Regions from separate parts of the Effusibacillus dendaii genome, predicted to be linked through region 1. Evidence: riboswitches for the same ligand, from Rfam matches in the RefSeq annotation. Region 1 holds a riboswitch; each other region holds the start of a gene.
What was found. A riboswitch is a leader RNA that binds a small molecule or an ion and turns the genes downstream of it on or off. The one in region 1 is predicted to bind S-adenosylmethionine.
Positions count from the first base shown of each region.

Region 2: linked by a shared signal. The riboswitch ahead of skT53_RS01705 (trans-sulfuration enzyme family protein) and the one ahead of skT53_RS15080 (methionine ABC transporter ATP-binding protein) in region 1 are both predicted to bind S-adenosylmethionine.
Region 3: linked by a shared signal. The riboswitch ahead of skT53_RS02650 (methionine ABC transporter ATP-binding protein) and the one ahead of skT53_RS15080 (methionine ABC transporter ATP-binding protein) in region 1 are both predicted to bind S-adenosylmethionine.
Region 4: linked by a shared signal. The riboswitch ahead of metH (methionine synthase) and the one ahead of skT53_RS15080 (methionine ABC transporter ATP-binding protein) in region 1 are both predicted to bind S-adenosylmethionine.

Region 1 is NZ_AP023366.1:2,825,598-2,829,966, reverse strand. Features, by position in the region: gene skT53_RS15085 (methionine ABC transporter permease) at 1-609, opposite strand, end outside; gene skT53_RS15080 (methionine ABC transporter ATP-binding protein) at 597-1,622, opposite strand; SAM riboswitch class I at 1,691-1,813, opposite strand; gene skT53_RS18905 (hypothetical protein) at 2,020-2,148, opposite strand; gene skT53_RS15075 (DNA cytosine methyltransferase) at 2,362-2,985, shown strand; gene skT53_RS15070 (transposase) at 3,017-4,369, opposite strand, start outside.
Region 2 is NZ_AP023366.1:324,254-328,622, reverse strand. Features, by position in the region: gene skT53_RS01710 (trans-sulfuration enzyme family protein) at 1-791, opposite strand, end outside; gene skT53_RS01705 (trans-sulfuration enzyme family protein) at 788-1,948, opposite strand; SAM riboswitch class I at 2,043-2,163, opposite strand; gene skT53_RS01700 (MFS transporter) at 2,295-3,590, shown strand; gene skT53_RS01695 (phosphosulfolactate synthase) at 3,694-4,369, shown strand, end outside.
Region 3 is NZ_AP023366.1:504,529-508,897, reverse strand. Features, by position in the region: partial or broken gene skT53_RS02665 (MFS transporter) at 1-39, opposite strand, end outside; gene skT53_RS02660 (MetQ/NlpA family ABC transporter substrate-binding protein) at 268-1,119, opposite strand; gene skT53_RS02655 (methionine ABC transporter permease) at 1,155-1,820, opposite strand; gene skT53_RS02650 (methionine ABC transporter ATP-binding protein) at 1,807-2,829, opposite strand; SAM riboswitch class I at 2,894-2,998, opposite strand; gene skT53_RS02645 (hypothetical protein) at 3,201-3,986, opposite strand; gene skT53_RS02640 (hypothetical protein) at 4,099-4,369, opposite strand, start outside.
Region 4 is NZ_AP023366.1:1,765,322-1,769,690, forward strand. Features, by position in the region: gene metH (methionine synthase) at 1-2,696, opposite strand, end outside; SAM riboswitch class I at 2,857-2,961, opposite strand; partial or broken gene skT53_RS09595 (DUF3054 domain-containing protein) at 3,161-3,430, opposite strand; gene skT53_RS09600 (b(o/a)3-type cytochrome-c oxidase subunit 1) at 3,605-4,369, opposite strand, start outside.

The sequences.
Region 1 (4,369 bases):
CATCAGCAGAATAATCACCGTGACGACTGCCACATCAGTCTGAAAACGCTGATACCCGTATCGGATTGCAAGGTCCCCGAGACCGCCTGCCCCCACTGCACCCGCCATTGCCGTGTAAGAAACAAGGGCGACAGTAGTCATTGTAATTCCCGCAATCAATCCTGGTCGAGCTTCCGGCAGCAACACTTTCCAGATAATCTGCCAGTTGGTGGCGCCCATCGATTGGGCTGCTTCCACGACTCCCCGATCCACTTCACGCAGAGAGATTTCTACCATTCTAGCGAAGAACGGAGCCGCTCCTATCACAAGCGACGGGATGGCTCCCTCGACTCCCATCGAAGTTCCCATGATGATTTTGGTAAAGGGAATCAGCAAAATCATCAGGATGATGAAGGGTACGGACCGCAAAATATTAACAACGATGGAAGCGATCGAATAAAACGTCTGGTTTTGCAGCAGTTGTCCACGGGAAGTGAGGAACAGTAGCACGCCCAGCGGCAATCCGATGACGATTGCAAAGAATGTCGACCAAACCAGCATCGAAAGGGTATTTACCGTTTCTGTGCCGATCTCTAGCCAGTCCAGATTCTGAAAACTCAGCCAGCCCATTCGATCACCTCCACATCGAGTCCGTGCAAACGAAGCATTTTCACTGCGTTTTCCACCCTGCTTTCGTCGCCTTCCAGTTCAGCTACCAGTTGTCCATACGGTGTATCCTTCATGCGGGAGATCGTCCCCTGCAGAATGCTGAACGGCACATCGGTTTCCTTCATCGTCTGGAACAAAATGGGCTGGTAGGTTTGCTCACCCAGGAAGGTGATCCGGACAATCGTACGCTGTTCGGCTGATTTTTCCCGTACCACCGCTTCCTGCAAATCCGCAAAATCCGCCACCTGTTCAATAAATTCACGGGTAGTGGAATGCTGCGGTTTAAGGAAAACATCAGCCACCTTTCCCATCTCTACAATTTTCCCGCCGTCAATCACCCCCACGCGGTCACATATCGATCGGATGACATGCATTTCATGCGTAATCAGCACGATGGTAATGTGAAGTTTTTTATTGATATCCAGTAACAAAGTCAGGATCGAATTTGTGGTCTGGGGATCCAGAGCGGAAGTCGCCTCATCACATAATAAAACTTTGGGGTCGTTTGCCAATGCCCGGGCTATCCCCACCCTCTGCTTCTGCCCGCCGGACAACTGCGCAGGATATTTATCCTGATGGGCTTCCAGCCCCACAAGTGCAAGCAGTTCGTTCACCTTACGCCGGATTTCGACCTTTGGCCGTTTCGCCAGTTCCAGTGGAAACGCGACATTTTCGGCAACTGTGGCGGAGGACAGCAGATTGAAATGCTGGAAAATCATCCCCATATAGCGCCGTTGCTCCTGCAGACTGCGGGCATCCAGTGAAGTCAGGTCGACACCGTCTACAATTACTTTTCCAGATGTCGGCCGCTCCAAAAGATTGATACAGCGAATCAGTGTACTCTTCCCTGCGCCCGAATGACCGATTACACCGAAGATTTCGCCTTTCTCTATATTCATATTAATTCCTGTCAGAGCCGGAATTGAGTGTTTCCCCGCCCGGTATTCCTTATGAAGATTCTGTAACTGAATCAATGTTCCACCCCCTTCAAACGAAAAAACCCCTTTTTTCGCAAACGAAAAAGGGGATATCTTAACGTCCCTTCTCATCTGCCAGAACCTCAGGTTCTGAAGGAATTGGCACCATCATACCCTTCACGCTGATTGCCTGCAGGGCCGGTTGCCGGGCTTCATTGGGCCTGTCCCTCCGCCTCTCTTGATAAGAAGAAGTAACCAAATCTATTTGGTTTTACATCTCGTTTAATCAACCGCAGTATATATCAATTACCAACAAAACTCAACAAAAAATTTTAATGCTATCTCTATTTTGAATTGGATCGAATTCGACCTTTTGCTTGATCGGTTGATAATATAATGTACCTTGGTGACAAATGGCGGTTCTTCGTGATGTTTTGATCCATGATTATATGGGTCACCCTGACTGAATTTTCGCCCGTTTCCACAAGAAACGCACGACCTGTACAATCTCGTCACCTGCTCCTTCATCAACCACTCCAAAAACGCCTTCCTGGTGCAGCGAAAAACCTGCATGAAATAACATGCCCCTCTTGTGAAAAAAGAAAGTTGGAAACCTTTCCGGTCATTTATTAAGAAGAGACGACCACTAAGACACACCTCACCAACCTCTCGGGTCCATTTCGGGAATTTTGGAATCGTAAGAAAAAACGAATAGGGCAATTCGAATATTCTCGAAGGTACAAAGATGCTTGCAATACAATTAGACGCAATCAGGCAGTGATCAACTGGTCGCTATTTGAAACTGACATTCGTAAGTTTGATTTTTCTCCTTACGCTGAAAAAAATAAATCTACTAGCAGGCGGTCCGCCATGTCAACCTTTTTCCATTGGCGGTAAACATCAGGGATACCTAGATGAAAGGGATATGTTTCCGGAAATGATTCGAGCCGTTCGAGAAATACGGCCGGAAGTTATCTTGATTGAAAATGTAAAGGGTTTGCTTAGGAAATCATTCAGTACATATTTAGAGTACATTTTACTTCAAATTACATATCCGGAAACCGTCCTGCCTAATCCTGAATTTGAGGACATTGGCAATATGATTCCTAACCATGAATATCGACCCGGTGCGAGAGTATACCCAGGGCATACAGGAAGTTTATTGGACGAACCTGCTAAGACATTGAAGGCTGGGGATCATGGGGTTCCCGGTGGAGAGAACATGTTGGTTCGTTTGGATGGCAGTGTACTTTACGACCCAGGGAGTGGCCGATACAACCAGAAACGGTCTCTTTGGGATGTAATACATCCTGGTAGATCTTGGGCTTTAAAACTTCAAGACCGCAAAGATCGATGCAAGAAATACTTACAAAAATCGAACAGTTCCTCGATAAGTAAACTATATGCTTTCAAAGAGTAGCATTTAGACTTTAGACATACGAGGCTATGTCCTAGAAGTCCGGTGAAAAATGCCGGTTTACGGTGTGGAATGGCCTTATGCACGAAAAAATAGCTGAACATAACCTGGAAATGGCAGAGGTTAGAGTTTCTTCCCTGATCACGGATTCCGGATTTTGGCATGCCAAACTACCGGTTTGAGGTCGTTTTTTCTTAAACCGGCATAACCTTTTCAGATTTTGGACGATGGCGGTCAGCAGTGTCTGCTCTTGCATATTCTCCAGACCCCTACTCCGTGCACGATCCAGCCCGTGCACCGTTTTTGCTTCTGCAAAGGCATGTTCGCAACGAGTACGCCTTTTTTGGATCTGTCGATACTTGCCTTCCAGTTGGATTCGTTTGGCTTTGTTTTTGATCAGAACTTCTTGTACTTTGACCTCTCTTTTTTGCTGTTTTTCCGCCTCATGGGTTTGTCTCTTCCAGGTTGGGATCGGTTCCAGTTCCAGATTCCGAAGCGAAACGAGCGGAATCATCCCTTGTGCAAATAATGCGCCAAGATATTCCGGGGTTCCATATGCTTTGTCGGCGGATACGGTGCGAATCCGAATCGTCGGATGTTGAAAACGAAGGGCTGTCAGTTGTCGAAGGCTGATCTCCCGTTCCGCCGTGCCCGCCGCAAGACTTGCCTGCGTTGACAAAATGACGCCGGAAGTCACATCGACGACGTTATGGACCAAATAGCGCAAATAGGCTTCCTGCCCTTTGCTCTTCTTGTATAACCGGGCGTCCGGATCGGTTACGCTTCGGTGTGTCGCATTGGAAAACTTCTTACCGTGAAAGTCTTCATGGACAGCCTCTTCTTGTAAGCGTGTCGTCTCTGAAGCGGACCTTACGGAGGACGACGGAGGGGGATCGGAATCCTCCTTTTTCGGGTCCACAGGCATTTCGTCTTGATCCTGACGAGCTAATTCTGACAAGTACTCCTCAATGGAATGCACCGGGGCCAATGTGATTTCCTGCAGACTGTGAACGGATGCGTTGGCTCGTACCTGCGATCCGTCCACCCCTGCGTGGACGTCCGGTTTTACCAAGCCAGCCGCAATGCACTGATCGACAACATGGATCATCATTTGCTCGAAAATCCCATGCTTTCGCCACAATTTGCGGGTCTTAACCAAGGTCGTTCGATCCGGAAGGGAGGGGCGGTTCGGACTCGGTCGCTGAACGGATTCGAAATCCAGCCCGCAAAACCACAAATAGCCCGCATGCATAGATAGCAATTGATACAATTCCCGTTCGGAGTGGTTGAACAGGTAGGAAAGCAGCATCAATCGAACCATCCGCTCCGGGTCAGCCGCCGGGCGGCCGGTACGTTCCGTGTACAGCGGCGCCACCCAGTCATGGAC
Region 2 (4,369 bases), 950 kb from region 1:
GCCAAATAACAGGCAATCTCCGTAGCAGACTGTTGACTTTCTTTCATACGAACAGCCAGAGTCTTGATTCCCCGCATCAATAGCCAACAATCCTGCGGACCCAGAATCCCCCCAAAACCGTTTTGAATGAGATAAATTTCTTTTGCCAAAGCCGGATCGTTAACCGTTACAAGACCTGCCACGACATCCGAATGGCCGCCCAAAAACTTGGTTCCGGAATGAACCACTACGTCGATGCCCAATTCATGCGGCCGCTGTAAGTAGGGAGACATGAACGTATTGTCGACTACGGTAACAATCCCTTTTTGTTTGGCAAGATCGGCCGCCTTCTTCAGATCGATAATCTTCAAGGTCGGATTCGACGGTGTTTCAAGCATCAGAAGTTTGGTATCCGGTCGTATAGCCGCTTCCATTTGTTCGATTCGACTGGCATCCACAAACGTCGTCTCAATGCCCAATCGGGAAAATACGCGTGTCAGCGCCCGGAACGTGCCTCCATAAATGTCTTCGCAAGCCACCACATGAGACCCGGTCGGGAGCGTCAGCAGGACGCCGCTGATGGCCGCCATGCCGGAAGCGAATGCATAGCCGTAACGGGCTCCTTCCAGCTCCGCAATGATTTTTTCCAAGGCCTGTCGGGTCGGGTTGCCGGAACGGGCATAATCAAACTCCTGATGCCCATCCCAATCCTCCTGGTGAAAAGTCGATGCCTGAAAAATCGGTACGCTGGAGGCGCCCGTCTGTTTGTCGATTTCAAATCCTGTATGAAGTGTTCGCGTCTCAAATTTCATTTGGCCGCCACCTCCGATTTGGCCGCCTGCAGCGCCTGCGCCAGATCATGAATAATATCGTCTGCATGTTCAATCCCGACAGAAAACCGCAGCAGTCGGTCGGTTACGCCGTAAGCTTCCCGCACCTCTTTGGGAATATCAAAATGGGTCTGTTTGGCCGGATACGTCATCAACGATTCGACGCCGCCCAGACTTTCCGCAAATGTAATCATTTTCAGATTTGCCAAAATCGGTTCAATCATGCTCTCATGTTCCACTTCAAACGAAAGCATGCCGCCGGCCCCTGTGCACTGTTGATCATGCACCGATTTGCCGGGCGCACCATCCAACCCTGGAAAATAAACAGTTGTAACAGCCGGGTGGGTGGCCAGCCAGGCGGCGACTTTTGCTGCGTTTTCCTGATGTTTTTCCATGCGGAGAGCCAACGTCTTCATGCCGCGGATCATTAACCAGCTGTCCTGTGGGCCCAAAACGGCGCCAATTGAATTTTGCAGGAAGAAAAGACGCTCGCCCAGCTTCTCGTCTTTTACCGCCAGCAAACCGCATAACACATCATTATGGCCGCCCAGATACTTTGTTCCCGAGTGCAGCACAATATCGGCTCCCAAATCCAACGGACGCTGAAAATAAGGGGTCATGAACGTATTGTCAACGATCGTAAGCAGTCCATGTTCGGCAGCAATCGATACACATCCTGCAATATCTGTGATTTTCATGGTGGGATTGGTTGGCGTCTCGATAAAAATCGCTTTGGTGTTGGGCTGTACCGCCGCCTTTACCTGCGACAGGTCGGTGGAATCGACATAGCTTGTTTCAATCCCTTTCCGCCGCAAAATCTGTTCAAACAACCGGTAAGTGCCGCCATACAGATCGTTTGTGGAGATCAGATGATCGCCCGGGTCGAACAGTTCCACCAGACAGGCAATCGCCGCCATACCGGATGCAAAAGCGAATCCCCGCTTCCCGTTTTCAAGATCGGCAATTGTTTCTTCCAGTACTTTTCGGGTGGGATTTAGCGTTCGAGTGTAATCAAAACCTGTGCTTTGTCCAAATGCCGGATGCGCAAAAGTGGTAGCGTGATGAATCGGCAACGAGACCGCACCTGTCAGCGGATCCTGCCGATTGCCTGCTTGCGCCAATTTTGTCTCAATGTTCATCTGAAAAATCCCTCCGAATTAGGCAAAATACAAAACAACAAAGGGCCTTCCCCATTAAGAGAAAGACCCTTGTCCGTAAATATCGACCCGTCCTCTCTTATCTGTCAGGAAATATTCCTGCAGGAATTAGCACCACAAATCGCACTCTTTGTGGAGGCGCGATTCCGGTTGCCGGGCTTCATAGGGCCAGTCCCTCAGCCAACTCTGGATAAGAGCGATTTTCAATTCTTGGATTCACTTTACAATTGTTCCTGTCTTTTCGTCAAGTGTTTTTAACAACAACTGCCTGCATTTTGCAACAGGAGGCGGAAAGAATAGAAGTACAATCGTGAAGGGGCTGAAACAAATGGAGCAAACAGCATCGAACGGAAAGAAACTTTCTTTGCTGCCTTTGATTGCCCTTGGCAGCGTCCCGCTCATTATGGTATTAGGAAACTCCATGTTGATTCCGATTTTAACAACGATGCAGGAAGAGCTGAACATCTCCAAATTTCAGGCCAGTCTTGTGATCACACTATTTTCAGTCCCTGCCGGTATCATCATTCCGTTGGCCGGTTTTTTGTCAGATCGATTCAATCGGAAAACGGTCATCATTCCCTCCTTGATTCTCTATGCACTGGGAGGGTTAATCGCCGGAGTTGCCGCTTGGCTTCTGGATAAGCCATTCGGGGTAATCATGGCCGGTCGTGTATTGCAAGGAATTGGCGCTGCGGGTACGGCACCGATTGCGATGGCATTGGCGGGTGACATTTTTAAAGGAGCGGCTCGCAGCCAAGCACTAGGATTAATCGAGGCTTCAAACGGTTTAGGGAAAGTGTTAAGCCCTATTCTAGGCGTTCTTGTCGCTTTTATTGTATGGTATGCCGCCTTCTTCGCTTTTCCGGTGCTTTGTATACCTGCCGCTCTGGCCATTTGGTTTTTCATTAAAGAACCGAAGAAAAAGAGTGAACCCCAATCCATTAAACAGTACGTATCGTCTTTAAAATCAATTTTTGAAAAAGAATGGAAGTGGCTGATGACTGCTTACTTTACAGGGGCGAGTGCTCTTTTTATTTTGTTCGGCGTATTGTTTTACCTCTCACAGATTCTGGAAGAACAATATAAAATCGACGGTCTTCCAAAAGGCGGTATTCTGGCGATTCCGCTGTTGGCCATGTCCTCTACCTCCTATATTACCGGCGCCAAAATCAAAAAACGAAAAGGCTTGATGAAAAGCTTGATTGTAACAGGCATGCTGCTTGTGGCAGTGCCACTGGGACTTGCCGCAATCATCAAAAATACGTATATACTCCTGGCGCTGCTCGTTATAAGCGGTATCGGAACCGGTCTCGTCCTCCCATGCCTTAATATGTTGATTACCTCCGCCGTCAATATGGAAAAACGCGGGATTGTTACATCGTTTTACGGTTCGGTTCGTTTTTTGGGAGTTGCGATTGGACCACCCGTATTTACTTGGCTGATGGAAATTTCAAGAGCTGTCATGTTTTTCTCAGTGGCAGGCTTGGCCCTGGTGGCAGCCGGTTTATCGATGTGGTTGATTCGGGTTCCCGACTCGGAAAAAAAGCCTCCTGCTCCCACCCCCGGTTCCATCCCGCACGAAACGATGCGAAATATATTGGCAAAAAAGAAAGCACGGGCGTAACACCTGCGTCCGTGTTCCGCATACGATATGGAAGCCCAGTAGGTTGAAATACCTTTCAGGAGGTTCTGCCGGGAATCTACGTTGGATGAAAGGAGATTTTTAAATGGCCGAAGTATCGTTGCAGAAACCTTGGGAATTTATCCTTGACGATCCGCTGCCTGGACGAAACGAAAAACCCCGCATCAGCGGATGGACCATGTTAATCGATACAGGTTTAGGAATACGGCAAACGATGGATTTGGCGGAAATCGCAAGTGGTTATATTGATTTTTTGAAAATCGGCTTTGGAACTTCCCAACTCTACGGAAAGTCATTACTGCTGAACAAAATCAACATGCTGCGTGATTATCAGATTCATGTGTACCCGGGCGGGACTCTGCTTGAATCGGCTGTCATGCAGAACCGTTGGAAAGAATTCATGCAAGAGGCGAAAAAAATCGGATTCTCCGCCATCGAGGTATCGGACGGTACGCTTTCTATTTCAAAAGGATTACGGAAACAGCTGATCGAAGAAGCAAGGGATTTAGGGTTTTTGGTATTGAGCGAAGTCGGCAAAAAAGAAGAGGGCACACATCTGCCAATTGCGGAACAATTGGAAATCATTGAGCAAGATTTGGAAGCAGGCGCCTGTAAGGTCATCATGGAAGGACGCGAATCAGGTAAATCAGTAGGAATTTATGAAGCAAACGGCAACATACGTGAAAATGATATGGATTTTCTGCTGAACAAAATTTCATCGCCTGATTTAATTATTTGGGAAGCCCCTCTTAAATCTCAAC
Region 3 (4,369 bases), 1.1 Mb from region 1:
CTCCGGGATGTTGCGGTACACAATGAAAAAGAGGAAAGCCCAAACAAGACCTAATCAGAAAACATTTCGATCATCTCCTTCTCCGTTGAACTATAAGATAGAATGCGTGTTTTTTTGTACGATTTAACAAGCAATAACCATGCCAACTAGTTTCCGCCGCAAACGAAGCAGGTTTAGGAAGATAAAATGTTCGAAAGTGAAACGGAAGTGACTTACATAAAAAAAGCCATGACTTTTTTTCAAGTCATGGCGTTGGCGTTTGCCCCGTTATTGTTTTTTGGTCATCCAATCGGGCTTTCCGAAACCTTTAAACTGATCGTCGATCGTTTGTTCAAATTCTTTTGATTGAATGGCTGCTTTCAAATCTTTCGTAAACTGTGCGTCAAGGTCTTTCGTTTTGACTGCCAGTATATTTCGATACTCTTCCGGCATATTTTCCAATTTAATAGCGGATAAAAGATCCATCTTGGCTGCCAGTGCAAAGTTTCCCGGAACTGCCGACACATCTACTGTATCCACTGCGCGAGGAAGCTGTGCGGCTTCGAGAGGCGTAATTTTCAGGTTTTTGGGGTTTTCCGCAATGTCTTTTTCAGATGCTTTCGTAGGATCGACATCGCTTTTGATCTTAATTAAACCTACATTCTGCAGCAAAATCAGTGTTCTGGCCAAGTTGGACGGGTCATTCGCGATAGCGACCGTGCTGCCCGGCTTGATTTCGTCAAGTGATTTGTATTTCTTCGAATACAGTCCCATCGGGGCTGTTGGAACACTGATGACGGCAGAAAGATCGAGTCCTTTGTCAGCCGCAAATTTCTTTAGGTATAACGTATGTTGAAACAGGTTTGCGTCAATCGATCCATTCGCAAGGGCTAAATTCGGCTGCACGTAATCCTGAAATTCAACAACGTCTACCTTATATCCTTTCTTTTCCATAATCGGCTTAATGGCTTTTGTCACCATATCGCTGTAAGGTCCTGCTGTAGCCCCGATTTTTAACTCCTTCTTTTCGGTCGGCTGCGAGCCCTGTTGAGCTGTCGATTCGGTTTTGCCGCCGCCGCAGCCTGCCAACAAGGAAACTGACAGGCCAAGTGCTGTGATGACTTTCCATGCTTTTTTCATCTTGTTCTCTCCTACTCCTTAAAAATTTTTTATGTTTACCGCTTGTCCACTTTGTTTCTTGCCCAGTCACCCAGAAACTGAATGATTTGAACAAGTGCAATAAGGATAAGAACGGTCACCAACATGATTTCATTATCGTAACGATAATAGCCGAACCGAATGGCCAAGTCGCCAATTCCGCCGCCGCCGACAATACCGGCCATCGCGGAAAAACCCAGCAGACTGATGGCGGTGATGGTTAACCCCGCAATGATGCCGGGTCGCGCTTCTGGAAGCAATACTTCTCGGATAATGAGCCAGGGGGACGCTCCGGTTGAAATGGCCGCTTCGATTACCCCTTTATTGATCTCACGCAGGGATGATTCAACGAGACGTGCGTAAAAAGGTATCGCTGCAACTGATAATGGGACAGAAGCAGCAGTAGGGCCGATTGTGGACCCGATTAAAAATTGGGTAAATGGCAGTAAAGCAACCAGCAGTATAATGAACGGAACCGACCTGACAATATTGGCCAAGGTCCCAAGCAACAAATTGATGAACCGGTTTTCAAAAAACAAGCCTTTATCGGTCACGAACAGAAGTATTCCCAGCGGAATTCCGATAACGATCGAGATGAAAAGCGATACTCCCACCATATACATCGTGTCATTAAACGCTTTCATCAGGTCGGGCAGGAGTTCAATCACTTTATTTAAGGACATCCGCGATCACCTCCAATTCAGAAGTTCTTTCCCGTAGGAGACCGAGTGCTTTATCCACTTCTTGTGAATCACCGCTCAACTCCATAATGAATATGCCAAGCGGCACATTTTGAATATATTCGATTTTTCCGTGCAGAATATTTCCTTTTACCTTGCAGGATTGTAGAACGTCAGACACAATGCTCTCTTCCGCAATTTCGCCTTTAAATTGTATTTTCACCAGAATTCCGTGCGGATTCCGATGCTGTAAAACCTCACTGGGTAACTCAAAATGCAGAACCGTCTCGATAAACTCTCTTGTAAGAGATTGCTTCGGATTCGCAAAAATATCGTAGACATTGCCCACTTCGATAATGTCTCCTTCTTTCATGACAGCCACCCGATGGCAGATTTCTTTGATGACTTCCATCTCGTGGGTGATCAAAACGATCGTTAATCCGAGTTTTTCATTGATTTCTTTTAACAAGGCGAGTATCGATTTGGTAGTCTTCGGATCAAGAGCGGAGGTCGCTTCATCACAAAGCAAAACATGCGGGTCATTTGCCAATGCCCTTGCAATCCCCACTCTTTGTTTTTGGCCTCCGCTGAGTTGACTGGGATATTGGTCTGCCTTATCGGCTAACCCTACCAATGCAAGCAGCTCCGGCACCCGTTTTTCAATAAAGTCCTTTGACTTGTTGGCAGCTTTTAAGGCAAAAGCAACGTTTTGAAAAACGGTTCGACTGCTGTTCAGGTTAAAGTGTTGAAAAATCATGCCTATCTTTTGACGTGCTTGACGCAGTTCTTGCGTGTTTAATGTCGTCAAATCCACATCATTCAACCGCACAACTCCTGTTGTGGGTCGTTCCAACAGATTCATGCAACGTAGCAGGGAACTTTTTCCCGCCCCACTGTATCCTACAATCCCGAAAATTTCTCCCGGTTCGATCTTTAGACTTACATGGTTAACAGCAATCACTTTTCCACGTTTTGTTTGGTACTCTTTATATAAATCTACCAGTTCAATCATGGCCATACCCCCAAAATGAAAAATGCCTTTTCAACAACGAAAAGGCATGGACACGTTCTGCGATGCCTTATCTGCCAGGATCCTATCCTGCTGGAGTTAGCACCTTACCGAAAACCGGTAGGTTGCTGGACGTCATAGGGCCAGTCCCTCGGTCAGCTCTTGATAAGGATATATTAGGTTGTTTAATTTGTTAGACAAACTAATAATTATATTATTCGACAAGATTTTGCATGTCAACAGGCGGAACGGAGAATTTGTCACATTTCACGGGAAGCCGTTAAAGGTTAAGCCGTTTTTCGCGGTCTACTCGTGTATAAGTTCTGTGTAAACAACGGAATTACACGCTTGAGTTAACTGGTCTGTATACTGCCCTATCCGTTTGGAAACGGCGTTCTTATTGAATCGTTCGCCTCACTTTGCATGAAAAGAACCAACAGATTCGCATGTACGAGAAACTCGCGTTCAAAGCTGGCTCTAAACGGCAGGCTGTTTGATTCTGCTGATCCGTTGATTTTCTTTGTAAAATGCCAGAAGATCTTGCCAAAATTCACGTCTTCTGTGTCAAATAAACAACGGTAGGCCTCCGACAGGTTTTTGTATGCGGCTTCATAATCCTTCTTCTTATAACGCTCCAACGCTTTCATAAGAAAATCGGCGTGCGTATTCAGACCACGCATAATGTTATCCTTGGACTGAGGGTTTCGGGACAGGAAGAAATCAAACAGTTCCTTTTGATACTGTATAAAACGAGGTTCCACCATCTTCTTCCAGTCCTGATCGTTGCGGTCTATGTTTTTGATCGCATCTACACATAGATCAATCTGTTCGCCCCAGATTTTCTGAAACTCTTTCTTGGCATTTTGCCCATAAATCAAACCAACGGCGGATGCAAGAGAACTTGCGTTCTGCTTAAGCGCGTGGATGTCAGCCTCCAAATCTGCAGACTTCGCATGTTTTTTCATCAAATCAATCGTTAGATCAAGATGTTCCAGAAACAAATATGTAACCGAGATTTGGGCCTCCTCATCTCCCGTATTAAGTTTTACATCTTGCTTGACTTCCACCAGAGCTCCCTCTGCCGAGACATATCCAGCAGGAATGCTTGTCGTTAAAAAAGATGCCATGCTGACCGACAACAGTTTCATTTTCCAATACATCGTATCCCACTTCCCTTCATTATTTAATCTTGATTAAGGTTTAACGTCCAATTGCTCATATGCTGGCAAAGTGGGCATCATGCAATCTTTGTGGAATGGATATGACGCCCACTCACTGGTCTCCCCGCCTCTTGCGGAAAACATAACGGTACTCGGCCAGAGAGTAAATAAAGGACAGAACGCTCATGGTGTTCATGAAATGCGACAAACCAATCCCATAAAGATTCGGAGCTGCTCGTAAGGGGATAGATGAACTTGCAGCTAAAGCAATACTCACTACTTGTGCAATGGTTCCCCGCTCTACATGATTTCTGTTTTCATGAATTGCCCGCTTAAAACCGTTCAAACGGTGTCCGGCAGTTCTTCTGACTGGTCGCTTGGCC
Region 4 (4,369 bases), 1.1 Mb from region 1:
AGAAAGACGGGAGCATTGCGATCCACAGTCGAACGACCCGCTTCTGCCGATACTTCCGGCTGGACGGTCGTTCCCGTCGCAGCACCCTGCTCCGCCGCATACGACTCTCTGATTAGAGTCAATTCCTCCATAAGCTTTGGCCGCAGTCGTTCGTCACTCAACCGGTTTGCCAGATCAAGCCCGTCCATGGCATCTTTCGCGTAGACGACTGGCCCCTCATATTCCGGTGCAATCCGCGTATGGGTAAATTTACGGGTCAAAGCGGCACCTCCCACCAACATGGGCACATCAATCCCGGACGCGCGCAAGTCCTGAGCGGTCACTACCATCTGCTGCGCCGATTTTACCAAAAGACCGGACAACCCAATCATATCCGGTTTTTGTTCACGGCAGGCAGTAATCAACTGTTCCGGTGGAACTTTAATGCCCAGATTCACGACCTGATACCCGTTGTTGGACATGATGATTTCGACCAGATTTTTACCGATGTCGTGCACGTCCCCTTTAACCGTGGCCAGCAGAATCTTGCCTTTGACGGCTGACTCCGTTTTTTCCATAAACGGTTCCAAATAAGCGACGGCCGCTTTCATGACTTCAGCGCTCTGCAGCACCTCGGCCACGATCAGTTCGTTGTCATTAAACAGGCGGCCAACTTCTTCCATTCCGTTCATCAGCGGACCATTAATAATATCGAGCGGCGGGTATTTTGCCAGCGCCTGTTCCAGATCTGGAATCAGACCTTCTTTGCTGCCCTCCACCACATAGTTCGCCAGCCGTTCTTCCAAGGTCAGATTGGACGTCTGCTTCACCTTTGTCGTCTTCTTTTCCCGATAAAATGCGGTAAAATCGGCCAGCGTCTGATCGTTCGTCTGAAACAGCAGCTCTTCCGCCATGCGCCGCTCCGTTTCTGGAATCGAGGCGAACCGCTCCAGTTTCTCCGTATTTACGATTGCGTAGTCAAGGCCTGCTTTTGTGCAGTGGTAGAGAAATACCGCATTTAATACTTCCCGGCCCGCCGGCGGCAACCCGAATGACACATTGGAAATACCGAGAATCGTGGCACACTGTGGCAGCGCCTCTTTAATCAGGCGAATCCCCTCTACGGTTTCAAGCGCCGATCCGATATACTGCTCATCGCCTGTTCCTACCGGGAAGACCAGCGGATCAAAAATAATATCTTGCGGATTCACACCATACTGATTGACGAGCAAATCGTAAGATCGTTTCGCCACTTCCAGTTTCCGCTGTCGGGTGACCGCCATGCCGGTTTCGTCAATTGTGCCTACCACCACGGCAGCCCCATATTGAGTGATCAGCGGGGCGACTTCCGCAAACCGCTTTTCCCCATCCTCCAAATTGATCGAGTTAATGATTGCTTTTCCTTGTGAATATTTCAGGCCGAGCTCAATCACCTTTGCATCGGTCGAGTCGATCATCAACGGAACTTTAACCTTTTTAGTAACAAAATGAAGAAATTTCTCCATGTCACCGTATTCATCGCGATCCGGATCGGCCAGACAGATGTCGATTATATGTGCGCCTCCCTTTACCTGCGCTCGCGCCACCTCGGAGGCGTCTTCATATAACCCGTCGGAAATCAAGGTGCGAAATTTCTTGGATCCGATCACGTTTGTTCGCTCTCCGACCATCAGCGGACGATTGTCCGCTTCCAAATAAACCGTCTCGATTCCCGATACAGCCGGCAAATGCCGTTTGGCTGACTGCCGCGGCTTGATGTCCTTCAACGCTTCGGCCAGGGCTCGGATATGCTCCGGGGTCGTACCGCAGCATCCGCCTGCTACGTTTAACCAGCCCTGCTCCGCGAAACCGGCCATTTTTTGGGCCAACCCTTGCGGTGATTCGTGATAGTGGCCGTTTTCGTCCGGCAGTCCCGCATTCGGATAACAACTGACCCCGCATAGCGCCAATTCGGACAGCGTTCGCAGATGATCGCGCATAAATTCCGGGCCTGTTGCGCAGTTCAAGCCAATCGTAATCGGCTTCAGATGTTCCAACGAAATATAAAACGATTCGATATTCTGACCCGCTAACGTGGTGCCCATCGGCTCAATCGTGCCGGACAACATGATCGGCAGTTGTTTGCCAAGTTCGGCAAACACTTTTTTAACGCCAATACTGGCCGCTTTTACATTCAACGTATCCTGGATCGTCTCCAGTAGCAGCAGATCAACGCCTGCCTCAATCAACGCTTTTGACTGCCGGTAATAATTTTCGACCAACTCGTCGAATGTCGTACCGCCTGTGACAGACAGCGTTTTCGTCGTCGGCCCCATTGCCCCCGCCACAAAACGGGGCCATTCGGGAGTCGAATATTTTTTTGCCGCTTCCTTCGCCAACTTGACAGCCGCGTGGTTGATTTCGTCCGCCAGATGCTGCAAATTGTATTCAGCAAGCACCAGTGGCGTGGAACCAAACGTATTCGTTTCGATAATATCCGATCCTGCCTGCAAATACTGCTCATGGATCGATTGAATCACATCCGGCCGCGTCAAGTTCAAATATTCGTTGCAGCCCTCGTATTCTTCGCCGCCAAAGTCTTCGGCCGTTAAATCGGCCTGTTGAATCATCGTTCCCATCGCGCCATCAAGTATTAGAATCTTCTTTTGCAGTTGATCAAAAATCGGAAGGCCGCTCAAATGCCCGCCTGCATCCGTTGCCGAAAAGTTTGCGCTCATGCTGATCCCCCTAAAGTAAAGAAAACTTGGCTTTCACCAAGCCAAAGGCTTGAGCGGAAGCCGTAGTTGCCCTTATACTGTCGCACTCTCCAGGTTATACTTCCCGACAGTGTGAAAAAAGCCCGCTCATAACGAGAGGGCTTACCGTTTAGTTTCCGCTCTCCTATCTTCCAGAAACTTGTCCTGCTGGATTTAGCACCGTGTGTTGAAACACCGGTTGCTGTGGTTTCGCCGGGCCAGATCCCTCCACCACTCTGGATAGAAGCAATATGTTATTTTAATAACTTTAGTCCAGTTTGCATGAAACCGGCTTAACTGTCAAGCAATTTGTGATTTTGTGTTGTGATTTGTGATTTTGGCAGGAATCGCCTGCCCTAGACATTTCTCCGTTTGTTTATCGAAACGAACAGGAAACGCCAACCGAACAGAAAGATAAAATTCACAATCATGGCGACGACCAAAAACGGCGGTTTAAATTCAGTATGTTGGAAAAGAATCCGCAGCAGCATGCCAAACGGAATTCCGAGCACCCAAACAATTAAGGTACGCTTCAACATGGCCGAGTAACTTCGGTAATGCTTTGCTTGATACAGCCCCGCTGCCACTCCAACGGCCAACCAACCAGCCAAAAACGGCCATGCGGTAATAAAAACACCCGCCACACCCGAAAAAGTTCGATGTTCTCCCTGGCCAAGCAGCGCAAACAGCAATATGAGCAAAATATCGCCAACCATCAAAATTCCTGTATTCACTGACAAATCCCTCCGCTTTCCCGCTACGCCTACATTTCAGAACGTTCCTTTTTTCCATCAAGCTTGCCAACCATTGTATCACAAAAAAAGAGCCGCTCAGTAATTCGAGTCGGCTCTTTATCAAATCTTTTGTGAAAATGGCAGATGCGTCAAGCGTTACCAGGTACGGATGCCTTCCACTCCGGGCGGCGGATTTTGAATCATGTCCGTAATCGGAATTCCATAACCGATTAGAATCAGGACAACCGCCAGTGTTACCCATATCTTCCAACGTTCCAGGATTCGCGGCGTTTCCTGTGCTTCTTCCGCCACTTCACCGACAGGGAACTCTTCTTCCCCTTTCGGCGCCTTAAATGCCAGGTAGAACACGAGAGATACTTGAATCACCGCTGCAATGAACAGGATAATTCCACCAATCATTGTCAGCTTATGCAGCGGCATCCAACTTAACGCTGTGGGATCGTCCCCGTAAGTGGTGCCTGCTGTCCGGCGCGGTCCGCCCAAAAGCCCTAGTATATGCATCGAACCGGACATGAATATCATTCCGATCGACCATAAAACTCCTTGCAGTTTACCAATATCATTGGCTGTTTTCGTCAGCTTGCGTCCCGTCAGATGGGGAATCAGCCAATAACTGATTGCAAAAAACGTCATCGCTACTGCCGTTCCCACCGTTAAGTGAAAGTGTCCGGTTACCCAAACGGTGTTATGCACAACGGCGTTCAACTGGTTGCTTGCATTGATGATGCCCCCTATTCCGGCCGGAATAAACCACAGCATCGCCAGAAACAGCGAGAAGAAACGCGCGTCTCCCCAAGGCAACTTTTTGAACCAGCCGAACAGTCCGCTTGCCCCTTTCGCCCGCCCGACACTTTCAAACGTAGCGAACAGCATGAAGGCGGTGATCATCGATGGGAGTGC